4 regions of the Plantactinospora sp. BC1 genome follow, and region 4 is predicted to be linked to each of the others. Evidence: riboswitches for the same ligand, from Rfam matches in the RefSeq annotation. Region 4 holds a riboswitch; each other region holds the start of a gene.
The links. A riboswitch is a leader RNA that binds a small molecule or an ion and turns the genes downstream of it on or off. The one in region 4 is predicted to bind S-adenosylmethionine.
Positions count from the first base shown of each region.

Region 1 (3,199 bases), 340 kb from region 4:
GAGCCGTCCCAGATCCCGGCCGGGGCCTGCGGATCGCGGCCGACGAAGACCCTGCGGGCGGCCTGGATCGCGTCGAGCAGCCGGCGTTCCTCGTCGAGCCTGCGGGCGAGCTGCGCCGGCCGGTGCTCCAGCCCGCGCACCAGCCCGTCCCGGAGCAGGGCGAGCCGGGTCGCGGAGATCTGGAGCGCCCGCATCGCCTTGGCGCCCTCCTCACCGGCGATCCGGCGGGCCCAGCGGCGGGCCGCGTGCCGCCGGCCGAGGGTGCCGAGCGCGGCCAGTTCGGGTGGGGTGAGCCAACCCGTCGACACGTAGTCGGGGAGCCGCCGCTGGGTGAGCCGCCCCTCCCAGCTCCGCACCCAGACGGCGAGGCCGACCACGCCCAGGAAGATCGGCACCATCAGCCCGAGGTAGCTGTAGAGCAGGATCAGCGGCTCAGCGAAGAGCTGGGTGAGGGTCGCGGCCAGGTTCCAGGCGCCGTGCAGGATCATCGCCAGCAGCAGGCCGGCGAGCGGGGCGAGGATCCGGATCGGGCGGCTGCCCGACCGGACGGCGATGCCGAGCCCGATGCCGGTCATCGAGGTGAAGAGCGGGTGGGCGAAGCCGCTGATCAGGACCCGCAGGATGAAGATCCCGAAGACGTTCTGCGCACCGGTGGCCGGGCCGTACTGGTCGACGCCCTCGGCGTAGCCGTGCAGGCCGAAGTAGAGGATGTTCTCGACCATGGCGAACCCGACCGCCGACAGGCCACAGTAGACGATGCCGTCGGTGATGCCGGACCACTTGCGGCGCTGGTAGAGCAGGAGCAGGAGCGGGCCGAGCGCCTTGGTCAGCTCCTCGATGAAGGGCGCGACCAGCACGCCGACCAGCGGTAGCGGGAGCTGGAGCGTGTCGGCCGCGAAGGTGTTGGTCCGGAGCGCGGCGAAGGTGGAGACCGCGGCACCCCAGCCGAGGCAGAAGGCCAGATACTTGACCGGCTCCGGGTCGTACCGGTCGAGCCAGAGGAAGCAGGCGACCAGCACCGGCACCGGCAGCGCCGCCGCGGCCAGCCCGATCAGCGGCGGCGTGACCCCGGCCGGCGACACCAGCTCCCAGGCCATCAACACCGCGCAGACGACGATCAGCGCGATCGCCCCGATCATCGTCAGCAGCCGGGCCCGGCTCCGCCGCTCGGGCGCCGCCACCTGCGGCAGGCTGCCCGCGGAGGGCGGGAACTGCCCCGACGGGGCGGGCGGCCACGGCGGGGTCGGCGACGGCGGCTGGGGCGCCGCCGCACCGGGCGGGGTGTCGGCCATGTGATCAGCGTAGTTCCTCCGGACAGCCCGGCCGGAGCACAACCGGGCCGGTTATGCTCTCTGGCAGGTCACGAGCGCCAGCGTCAAGCCCCGGCTTGCTGGCCGGCAACCCTCGTCGAGGTTCGCGGTGGGGTGCCCCGGGTGATGACCGGGCTCGGTGCACACCGCACCGGGCAAGCGCGGACCCCGTTCCCACCCGCTCCGGGGTCCCTGGCCACCGGAGGTATCCCCGATGAGCAGCACCGTCGTTTCCGCGCCCGCCCGGCCGACCGGCGTGGCCGCGCCGGCAACGCCGACCCCGGCAACCCTGACCCCGGCAACCCTGGCCCCGGCGGCGCCGCTCGCGGTGCTCGGGGTGCCGGGACAGGTCAACCTCGACTACGCCGCCACCGCACCGTGCGCGCGGGCCGCCGCCGACGCCGTGGCCGAGCTGCTGCCCTGGTACGGCAGCGTGCACCGGGGCGCCGGAGCGCTCTCCCGGCGCAGCACGCTGGCGTACGAGCGGGCCCGGCAGCAGGTCGGCGACTTCCTCGGGGTACGCGCGGACGACCACGTCGTCTTCACCCGCAACACCACCGACGCGCTCAACCTGCTGGCCCGGGCCCTGCCGCCCGGCACCCGGGTGGTGACCTTCGCCGCCGAGCACCACGCCAACCTGCTGCCCTGGCCGGCCGGTACGGTCCGGTTGCCGGTGCCGGGCTCGGCCGGCGACGCCGTGCGGGCGGTCGACGCGGCACTGCGGGAACTGCGCCGGGGCAGCGGCGGCGGGGCACCGATCCTGGTCGCGGTGACCGGGGCCAGCAACGTCACCGGCGAGTGCTGGCCGGTCGCCGACCTGGCCCGGGTCGCCCACCGGCACGGCGCCCGGATCGCGCTGGACGCCGCCCAGCTCGCCCCGCACGCCGAACTGGACATCGCCGCCCTGACCGTCGACTACGTGGCCGTTTCCGGACACAAGCTGTACGCGCCGTTCGGGATCGGCGTACTGGCCGGGCGGGCGGACTGGCTCGACGCCGCCCCGCCGTACCTGGCCGGTGGCGGTGCGACCCTCGGCGTCGGGGCGGCCACCCATGACGTGCGCTGGGCCGAGGGGCCCGCCCGGCACGAGGCGGGCACCCCCAACCTGCTCGGCGCGGTGGCGCTGGCCGGGGTCTGCACCGCCCTGGCCGAGGCGGACCGGGCCGCGCTGTACGCGCACGAGCAGGCCCTGCTCGCCCGGCTCCGGTCCGGGCTCGCCGCCCTGCCGGAGGTGGTCGAACTGCGTACCTTCGACGCGGCCGCGCCCCGGGTCGGCATCGTCTCGTTCGTGGTCGCCGGCCGGGACTCGGCGGCGGTCGCGGCCGACCTCGCCCAGCGCTGGCAGCTCGGGCTGCGGGACGGGCTGTTCTGCGCGCACCCGCTGGCCCGGCGGTTGCTCGCCGAGGCGGCCACCCGGAGCGGACGGCGGGACCTGCCGCCGACCGCGCTGCGCGCCAGCATCGGGCTGGGCAGCACCGCCGGGCACGTCGACCGGCTGCTCACCGCCCTGGCGGCGATCCGCTGACTTAGCCCGCGCCCGGCGAGGGCGTGCTGCCGGGCGGGGACCGGCTCCGGTCAGCGGGCCGGGCCCCGCTCGCCCGAGGGGCCGCCGGAGCGCCCGGTCGACGGCGGGGTGCCGGGCTGCCGGGCGGCCTCCGCGGCGGCCTCCCCGGCGTGCCCGCCGGCCGCCCGGCGTACGAGCTGGTTCGCCTCCAGGCGTTCGATGCCGGTGGCCCGGAGCAGGTCACTGCCGGTGGTACGCACCTGCGCGATCACCACGCTGCCGGAGAACCCGACCCCCTCGGCGTACGCCCGACCGGCCTGGCCGATCGCCTGCAACGCCTGCTCCCGGGCCGCCTCCGGGCGTATGCCGTGCCCGAGGTCCCGGC
Region 1 covers NZ_CP028158.1:2,626,766-2,629,964, reverse strand. Annotated here, with positions in the region: gene C6361_RS11110 (PrsW family intramembrane metalloprotease) at 1-1,292, opposite strand, end outside; SAM riboswitch class IV at 1,359-1,478, shown strand; gene C6361_RS11105 (aminotransferase class V-fold PLP-dependent enzyme) at 1,525-2,835, shown strand; gene C6361_RS11100 (aromatic acid exporter family protein) at 2,886-3,199, opposite strand, start outside.
Region 1: another riboswitch for S-adenosylmethionine. It lies ahead of C6361_RS11105 (aminotransferase class V-fold PLP-dependent enzyme); the one in region 4 lies ahead of C6361_RS09580 (ABC transporter substrate-binding protein).

Region 2 (3,199 bases), 780 kb from region 4:
ATGTCCCGGGCGCAGACGACGTAGGTGCGGGGGAGGGAGCCCCAACCGTCCCGGGTCAGCCGGGTGGTGCCGCGCATCATGCTGACCGGGGCGTCCGGGGTGAGCAGGCCCAGGGCGGCGTCGGCGACGACCGGGGCGACGTCGCCGTAGAACGCGTCGCGAAGCTGCTGACGATAGCCGGGGTCGTTCGAGGCGAGGTCGAGCCGCAGCGCCCCGATCACCCCCGGATCGCCCCGAAGGGCGGGCAGCACCAGCGCGCCCGCGTTCTCCGGCAGCGCGAAGTACCCCTCGGCCGCCCGGTCCGAGCCGGGCATGATGGCGGCGAGGTAGACGGCGTGCGCCACCAGTTCGGGAACCTGCTGCGCCGCCCGGGTCAGGACGGGGCCGCCCATGCTGTGCGCCACCACCGTGACCGGGCCGCCACGGCCCAGCCATTCGATCTGCGAGACCAGCAGCTCGGCCGCTCGGTCGAGGTCCACCTCCGCCACCGGCGAAACCTCGGTGGCCAGCGCGGCCGGGTCGAACGGACGCACGGTCAGGCACTCGGGTCGACGGGCGCGCAGCCCGTGCCCGGCCATGTCGACCGCCAGGGTCGGGCGGCCGTACGGCACGAGCTGGGCGATGACCTCCGTCCAGCACCAGGCACCGTGCCAGGAGCCGTGCAGCAACAGGATCGGGGTCGACCCGGGCCGTGCGGTGGTCACACCGATTCTCCTGCCGGTCGGGCGCCGGTTTCCGCACACCTCTTCAGCGCGCTCAGCCAGTCGCGCAGCGAGGCCTCCAGCGCGGTGCGCAGGTTGGTCGGATCGACCCGGACGGGCTCGCCGTCCCAGGACTCCTCGGTCCGGACAAGGACGCCCTCGGGCTGCGGGCTGAACGTCCACACGTGCAGGCCGTCGATGCCGCGTGTCCGGCCACCCCAGGCGATGCGCCGCTGCGGCACGAGTTCACCTATCGTGGACGTGATCTCCAAGCCTGCGGTGCACCAGTCGAAGGTGGCGCCGACCCGCAGCGGCCCGCGCAGGTTCGCCCGCTCGATGTGCGGGTTCCACTCCGGCCAACGGTCGATGTCGGTGTGCAGGTTCCACACCGTGCCGGGCGCGGCGCGGGTGAAGACCTCCAGTTCGACGACCACCGGGGCGTTGCGGTTGACGTCCATCGCCATACGCACAGCGTTCCGGGCCGACCGACGGCAGACATCCGGCAACTGACGCGTCTTCATCCATCGAAATCGGGCTATGTCCGGAGGCCGGCCTTCCGGCGCCTCCGGCGCTCCTCGGCGCTCCGGTCGCGACGGGGGCGGTGCTACGATCGCCGGTACAGGTCATGAGCGCCAGCGCCAAGCCCCGGCTCGCTGGCCGGCAACCCTCCGTTCGCGGGCGGGGTGCTCCGGGTGAGGACCAGGCTCGGCACGAGCGATGCCGAGCAAGCCGCGAAGCAGGAGGTCCCGGTGTCGTCGATCCCTTCCTTCGACCAGGACACGGCACCCGAACAGCACCCCACGCCAACCGGCCGGGTACTACTGCGCCTCGCCGGCGCCGACGACGCCGAGCAGATCGCCCGACTGCACGCCGAGAGTTGGCGCCGGCACTACCGTGGCGCCTACGCCGACTCCTTCCTCGACGGTGACGTCGCCGCTGACCGGCACTCGGTCTGGTCGGCCCGCCTGGCTGCCCCGACCAACAGCCGGACCGTGGTGGCCGAAGAGGAGGGCCGACTCGTCGGCTTCGTCCACGTCGTGTTCGACCACGACCCCCGGTGGGGCAGCCTGGTCGACAATCTGCACGTCGTGCACGGCCACCAGCGGACCGGTGTCGGCAGCAGGCTCCTGGCCCGCGCCGCCCGAGCCGTCCTGGAACACGCGACGGCGGAACGGATGTACCTCTGGGTGCTGGAGCAGAACACGGCGGCGCAGCGCTTCTACCGCGCCTGCGGAGCCCGCAGCGTCGAGACGGCGACGGCGTCACCGCCCGGCGGAGACCCGTCCCGACTCAACGGTGCTCCCCGCAAGTTCCGGATGGCCTGGCCGGACGTCACGGAGCCGAGTGGCCTCGACACCCGACGCCGAGACGACGGGTAGCGCAGCACGCTCTCGGCGCCGGAACCCGCTCCTGGCGCCCCCCGGTCAAGGCAGCGCCCTCGCCGGGTTCGCCGTCCCACCGCGTGTGGTGGACGCGATCCTGAGCAGGCAGGCGAGATCCGGGATCGTCCGGACCTGCCGGGAGATGACCTGCCGGCCGGCCCGGTTCCAGATGCGCAGCCGCACCCGCCCCCGCTCCACCCGTGCGACGTCCGACCAGGCCACGAATCGCCGGCCGTCGCGCACTCCTGCGGCGCTGAGGGTGATCGGGCCGAAGACACTGGTGCCGGTCTCGGCGATCTCCGCGGTCCGGCGCGGGTAGGTCGTCTCGGTCACGGCCCGCTCCACGGCCCCGGCGAGCCGGCCGAGGCCCGCGTACGGGGGCCTGGCCAGGTTCAACGTCGTGCCGTCGGTCAGCTCCAGTACGCAGCGCGGGAACTCCTCCACCGGGCCGAGCTGGTAGATCCGGGTGGTCCAGACCCGGACGTGCGCGACCTCGGCCCAGCGGAGCAGGCGGGTCACGGTGGTCGTCCCGGTGGTGGTGAGCAGGCCACCGGTGCAGAGGTACAGGTGACAGCGGGACCTGCGCCAGGCGGGTACGGCGAACAGCACCCCGAGCCCACCGGCCCCGGCACCGATCGCCCGCCCGACCTCGTCGCCGAAAACCAACCCGGACACCCCGAGTACGCCGCAGGTGACGGCGAAACTCAGCTCCATCGCCACCGCCTGTCGATAGCGCTCGACCACCTCACCGAGGCCGGTCTCCGCGACGATCTCCGTGATCTCGGGCGGGCAGTTCCGCATCCGACGCTCACCTCCCGGACGATCCTGCGACGTATCGGTTCCCATCGTCGTCCGGGCGGTCAACGGGTCGCCGGCTGGAACGGCCGGGACCGGTGGCGGCGCGGGGTGCGCCACCACCACCAGCACCACTCGATGCGACGATCAGGTCCAGCTCGGTCGCCGGCGCTGCCCGCCACCGGCCAACGCTAACGACACGACGGCAGGGCCACGCCGAACGCCCCCGACAGAGCCTCCACTCGACCCTCCGGCCGTACCCGCGACCCTGACCGGCAAAGAGATCCGGCTACCGCACGTCGATCCGTACCGCTTCCGCGT
Region 2 covers NZ_CP028158.1:1,499,236-1,502,434, reverse strand. Annotated here, with positions in the region: gene C6361_RS06345 (alpha/beta fold hydrolase) at 1-704, opposite strand, end outside; gene C6361_RS06340 (SRPBCC family protein) at 701-1,165, opposite strand; SAM riboswitch class IV at 1,323-1,438, shown strand; gene C6361_RS06335 (GNAT family N-acetyltransferase) at 1,451-2,080, shown strand; gene C6361_RS06330 (DUF6585 family protein) at 2,126-2,884, opposite strand; gene C6361_RS06325 (DUF2625 family protein) at 3,168-3,199, opposite strand, start outside.
Region 2: another riboswitch for S-adenosylmethionine. It lies ahead of C6361_RS06335 (GNAT family N-acetyltransferase); the one in region 4 lies ahead of C6361_RS09580 (ABC transporter substrate-binding protein).

Region 3 (3,199 bases), 320 kb from region 4:
TGCCCGAGCACGCTTCGGGCAGATGCCAAAAATTTCTTCCGGAAAATTCAGCCGAGCAGCCCGGCGTCGCGGACGGCCCGCAGCGACGGCTTGACCCGGTACGTCGGACCGACCTGTGCCGCCACCGCGTCCAGGGTCTTGAGGCCCTCGCCGGTGTTGAAGACCACCGTCTCGGCGTCCGGATCCAGCCGGCCGCTCGCCACCAGCTTGCCGAGTACGGCCACGGTGACCCCGCCGGCCGTCTCGGCGAAGACGCCGGTGGTCCGGGCCAACTGCCGGATGGCGGCGCGGATCTCGTCGTCGTCGGCGTAGTCCATCCAGCCGCCGGTACGGCGCACCGCCTCCAGTGCGTAGAGCCCGGCGGCCGGGTCGCCGATGTTGAGCGACTTGGCGATCCCGGTCGGCCGGACCGGGGTGATCACGTCGGTGTCGGCGTGCAGCGCGACGGCGATCGGGTTGCAGCCGACCGACTGGGCGCCGAAGACCTTCCAGCCGTTCGGCGGCGCCTCGACCAGTCCGATCTCGACCAGCTCGCTGAACGCCTTGTCAATCTTGGTGAGCAGCTCGCCACTGGCCATCGGGATGACCACCTGCTCGGGAATCCGCCACCCCAACTGCTCGGCCACCTCGTAACCCAGCGTCTTGGAGCCCTCGGCGTAGTACGGCCGGACGTTCACGTTGACGAAGGCGGTGTCCTCGAACTCGTCGGTCTCGACCAGCTCGCCGCAGAGCCGGTTGACGTCGTCGTACGAGCCGTCGATCGCGACCACGTCGCCGCCGTAGACGGCGGTGGTCACCACCTTGCCCTGCTCCAGGTCGCCGGGGATGAAGACGATCGACGGCACCCCGGCCCGGGCCGCGTGCGCGGCGACCGAGTTCGCCAGGTTGCCGGTCGAGGCACAGGCGAACCGGGTGAAGCCGAGACCACGGGCGGCGGTCAACGCCACCGACACCACCCGGTCCTTGAACGAGTGCGTGGGGTTGGCGCTGTCGTCCTTGACCCAGAGCGGCGCCCGGATGCCCAGCTCGGCGGCGAGGCCGGCGGCCGGCACCAGCGGGGTCAACCCCGGGTCGAGGGTGACCCGGGTGGTCGGGTCCTGGCCGGTCGGCAGCAGCGCGGCGTACCGCCAGAGGTTCTTCGGGCCGGCCTCGATGTCGGCCCTGGTGACCCGGGCCAGGGTCGCGGCGTCGTAGCCGACCTCCAGCGGGCCGAAACACTCGTAACAGGCGTGCTGCGCGACCAGCGGATATTCGGTGCCGCAGCCGCGACAGACGAGAACGCGGGCGGGGTTGGGTGCCACCGGGCTGGTCTGGCTGGGGGTCGCGTCGATGATCGACGTCATGGCGATAGCCGTCCTCTCATCTTTCCCTGGCGCCGCACCGCGCGGCGGGGACGGATTTGGCACCTGCTCCGCCGTGGAGTGGTTGCCGGGGCGTCATCGGGCCGTATCCCTCAGCCCCTCTGGATGAGGTATGAAGTTGTGCCGACAGTCTACGGGCACCGCAGGCCGCTGTCCCGGGTCTGTTCGCGGTGTGAGGAAGATCCCCGCACCGGGTCACCGGACCGCCGCCGACCGCCGGCTGAAATAGTTACCCGGGCTAATGAGAATTCGGGTACGGCCGGCGGACGCGGTCCGGCCGGGCAGGACGGGAGCAACGACGGTGCGGGACGGGATGCAGGCCGGAACGGTCCGGATCACCGGGGCGGGCGGCGACGAGATCGAGGCATATCTCGCCCAGCCCCTCGATGCCACGCCGCACGGCGGGGTGGTGGTGATCCACCACATGCCCGGCTACGACGAGCCGACAAAGGAGATCACGCGTCGGCTGGCCAGCTACGGGTACGCGGCGATCTGCCCCAACCTCTACTCCCGGGAGGCACCCGGCGCCAGCCCCGACGACGCGGCGGCGACGGCACGGGCCGCCGGTGGCGTACCCGACGACCGGCTCGTCGGCGACGTCGGCGGCGCCGCCGACCACCTGCGCGGGCTGCCGGCCTCGAACGGCAGGGTCGGGGTGATCGGGTACTGCTCCGGTGGCCGGCAGGCGTTCCTGGCCGCCACCCGACTGCCGCTGGACGCCGCCGTCGACTGCTACGGCGCGTTCGTGGTCGGCAACCCGCCGGAGAGCTTCCCGCTGGCGGTGAAGCCGCTGCTCGACCAGGCCGACCGGCTCTCCTGCCCGCTGCTCGGGCTCTTCGGCGCCGAGGACCAGTACCCCTCCCCGGCCCAGATGGACGAGCTGTCCCGGGAGCTGACCCGGCTCGGCAAGCCGCACGAGTTCCACACCTTCGCCGACGCCGGGCACGGCTTCTTCGCCGTCGACCGGCCCAGCTACCGGCCGCTGGCCGCCACCGAGGGGTGGCAACGGGTCCGGGACTTCTTCGACCGGCACCTGAACGCCTGACCGGCGAATCCCCTCCGTCCGAGTCCCCTCCTCCGAGTCCCCTCCGTCCGAGCCCGAGGAGGCCGGCATGTGCACGTACGTCACGGTGAAGCGCGAGGTCGACGGCAGCGGCAAGGGTGCCGGCGGCTGGTTCCCGGTCAGCCACACCTGCGTCTACGTGGACCATCCGACGCACGCGCCGTACGCACACACCCTCAACATCGACTTTCTGAACCCGGCCGCCGGCCCGGGGGCGCGGGTCGCGGTCGAGCTGACCGAGGAGTCCGCGCTCGCCCTGGTCGAGGCGATCCAGGCCGCCCTGGCCGCCGCGCCGGCCGGGCTGGCCAGCCGCGACCAGCAGGTCTGACCCGGAGTACCCGTGGCCGGGACACGAGCCCCGGCACGGGCACCCCGGGCGGTCAGCCGGCCTGGTCGAGCCGGGCCAGTTCGTCCGGGCTGAGCCGCAGGGCGCCGGCCGCCACGTTCGCGACCAGGTGCTCCGGATTGCCGGTACCCGGAATAGCCAGGACGTGCGGGCCCCGGTGCAACGTCCAGGCGAGCCGGACCTGTGCCACCGTCGCGCCGTGCGCCCGCGCCACCGCCCGCAGCTCCGCATCGGAGTCACCGGCGGCGGTCGCGCCCGCCTCCCGGCCGGCGCCCGCGATCGCGAAGAACGGCACGAAGGCGACGCCCTGCTCGGCGCAGATCCGCACCAGGTCGTCGGCGCTACGCCGGTAGTCGACGCCGTACGGGTTCTGCACGCAGACCACCGGCGCGACTGCCTGCGCCTCGGCGAGCTGCTCCGGCCGTACGT
Region 3 covers NZ_CP028158.1:2,607,782-2,610,980, reverse strand. Annotated here, with positions in the region: gene thrC (threonine synthase) at 48-1,343, opposite strand; SAM riboswitch class I at 1,357-1,473, opposite strand; gene C6361_RS11040 (dienelactone hydrolase family protein) at 1,663-2,406, shown strand; gene C6361_RS11035 (DUF6295 family protein) at 2,474-2,752, shown strand; gene C6361_RS11030 (oxidoreductase) at 2,805-3,199, opposite strand, start outside.
Region 3: another riboswitch for S-adenosylmethionine. It lies ahead of thrC (threonine synthase); the one in region 4 lies ahead of C6361_RS09580 (ABC transporter substrate-binding protein).

Region 4 (3,199 bases):
TGACTGGCAGACCCACCACCGGTTCTTCCACGACAACCGCGCGCTGCTCGACGAGGTGGAGGAGCTGGAGCACCGGGCCCGGCGCCGGGACATCCTGGTCGACGACGAGACGCTGTACGCCTTCTACGAGCAGCGGATCCCCGCCGAGGTGGTCTCCGGCCGGCACTTCGACGCCTGGTGGAAAAAGACCCGCCGGGACCGGCCCGACCTGCTCACCTTCGACCGGCAGATGCTGGTCAACGAGGGGCGGGGCGGGGTCGACGCGGCCGACTACCCCGACGAGTGGCACTCGGACGGGGTGGCGCTGCCGCTGACGTACCGGTTCGAGCCGGGGACCGAGACCGACGGGGTGACGGTGGACATCCCGCTGCCGATGCTCAACCAGGTCGACGCGGAGAGCTTCGACTGGCAGGTACCGGGGCTGCGCGAGGAACTCGTGGTGGCGCTGATCCGGTCGCTGCCGAAGGCGGTGCGCCGGAATTTCGTCCCGGTGCCGGACTACGCCCGGGCGGTGCTGGCCTCGATCACACCCGGCCGGGAGCCGCTGCTCGACGCGCTGACCCGGGAGCTGCGCCGGATGACCGGGGTGACCGTGCCCCGGGACGCCTGGGACCTGGCGAAGCTGCCGGCACACCTGCGCCCCACCTTCCGGGTGGTCGGCGAGGAGCGGCAGACCGTCGCCGAGGGCAAGGACCTGCCGGCGCTGCAACGGCAGCTCACCACCCAGGTACGCCGGATGGTGGCCGCCGCCGCCCCGGACGTCGAACGGTCCGGGCTGCGGGAGTGGAGCATCGGCACGCTGCCGCGCTCGATCGAGCAGGATCGGGCCGGCTACCTGGTGACCGCCTACCCGGCCCTGGTCGACGAGGGCGACAGCGTCGGGGTACGGGTCTTCGAGACCGAGGCCGAGCAGGGTCGCCAGATGTGGGCCGGTACCCGGCGACTGCTCCGGCTGACCCTCGGCTCGCCGCAGAAGTTCGTCTCCGGTCGGCTCTCCAACGAGGCGAAGCTGGCGCTGAGCCGCAACCCGCACCGCAACGTGCAGGAGCTGCTCGACGACGCCGCCGACGCGGCGGTGGACAAGTTGATCGCCGACGCCGGCGGGCCGGCCTGGGACGCCGAGGGGTTCGCCGCGCTGCGCGACCGGGTCCGGGCGGATCTGGTCGACACCACCGTCGAGGTCGTCGACCGGGTACGCCGGGTGCTCGCCGCCGCCTACGCGGTCGAGCAGCGGCTGGCCCGGACCAACGACCTGACCATGGTGGCGGCGTTAACCGACATCCGGGCCCAGCTCTCCGGGCTGGTGCACCGCGGCTTCGTCACCGAGACCGGGTACGCCCGCCTCGCCGACCTGCCCCGCTATCTGACCGCGATCGAGCGTCGCCTCGACCGGCTGCCGCAGAACCCGCAGCGGGACCGCGACCAGCAGGCCCGGATCGAGCAGGTGCAGCAGGAGTACCGGGAGATGGTCGACGCGCTGCCACCCGCCCGCCGGGGTTCCGACGCGGTACGGCAGATCCGCTGGATGATCGAGGAACTCCGGGTGAACGTCTTCGCCCAGGCGCTCGGTACGCCGTACCCGATCTCGGAACAGCGGATCTACCGGGCGATGGACGTCGCCGAGGCGGGCTGAGGCCCCGCACCGGCCGGACGCCCCGGGGCGGCGGGTGGCGAGCGACACAGCCATCCCGGCCCTGACCAGTTGGAATGTCGGTACCCGGGTTTAGTAGGCTGACCTCCGGCCATCCAGAGCGACCGAGAGACCTGGCTCGTCGACGTCGCAGCAACCCCCCACCGTGGGTGCGGGTGCTACCGCCAGGACCGATGGAGGTTCAGCAGTGCGCAGCATCCGAGCCGGGCGGGCGAGCCGGCTGCATGTCGTCTGGCACCGGTGGCGTCGACACGTCGACCTCTGCCGGACCAGCACCATGCTCTGTCGGGCCTCGGCCTGACCGCGACCGCCGGTCGGCGGCATTCCGACCATCTCGTCAGCACCCCCTGAGCGACGCCGTCGGCGTACCGCCCGCGACCTGACCGGTCCGGGTGGTTCTCCGGCACGCCGTCGCCGGATATTTCATGGAGTTTCAGCACAATGCGCATCAACCCTCTCGCCACCCGCCTCCTCTCCGGCGTCGCCGCCGTCGCGCTGCTCGGCGCGGTCGCCGCCTGCGGCGGCTCGTCGTCGGGCGACACCGCCGACAACCCGTACGACCTGCTGCAACCCGGGACCCTGCGGGTCGGCACCCTGACCGACGCGCCGCCGAACGTCTTCCTCTCCGACGGCAAGTTCACCGGCTTCGACAACGACCTGATGACCGCCGTCGCGGGCAAGCTCGGGCTCAAGGTCGAGTTCGTCGGCACCGAGTTCTCCGCGCTGCTCGCCCAGGTCAACAACCACAAGTTCGACGCCGGCTCGTCGTCGATCACCATCACCGAGGCGCGGCGCAAGACCGTCGACTTCACCAACGGGTACGACTTCGGCTACTTCGGACTCGACGTACCGGCCGGCTCGCCGATCAGGAGCTTCGCCGAGCTGAAGGGGAAGCGGGTGGTCGTGGTGCAGGGCACCGTGCAGGACGACTACGCCACCAAGGAGGGCCTGGACCCGGTCCGGGTACCCGACTACAACGGCGCGATCAACCAGCTCAGGTCGAAGACCGCCGACGCCTGGATCGCGCCCGCCGAGATCGGCGAGAAGTCCGCACAGGAGAGCGGCGGCAAGATCGTACTGGCCGAGAAGCAGCTCAGCTCGGCACCGACCGCGTTCGCGGTGGCCAAGGGCGCCGACCCGCTGCGCGAGGCGCTGAACTCCGCACTCGACCAGGTGATCGAGGACGGCACCTGGACCCGCCTCCAGGAGCAGTACTACCCCGGTCGGCCGGTACCGGAGAGCTTCAAGCCGGGCAGCGGCACGGTGACGTACCCGCCGGTCAAGGCCGGTCCGACGAGCCCGGCCGCCACCCCGGCGAGCTGACCCGGCCAGCACATCAGACAGTCGTCGGCCGGCCGCCCGGGGCGGCCGGCCGACGACTGGTGGATCCGAGACAGGTGAGGCGATGGAGACCCTGGCGACGTTGTGGGAGACGTTCTTCGACTGGGAGTCGATGCGCGAGGCGCTGCCCGAGATGCTCACGGTCGGGCTGCCCAACACGCTGCTGCTGGCGCTGCTCTCCGCCATCGTGGGGACGCTGCTCGGCAT
Region 4 covers NZ_CP028158.1:2,283,590-2,286,788, forward strand. Annotated here, with positions in the region: gene hrpA (ATP-dependent RNA helicase HrpA) at 1-1,633, shown strand, start outside; SAM riboswitch class I at 1,740-1,831, shown strand; gene C6361_RS09580 (ABC transporter substrate-binding protein) at 2,093-2,974, shown strand; gene C6361_RS09585 (amino acid ABC transporter permease) at 3,057-3,199, shown strand, end outside.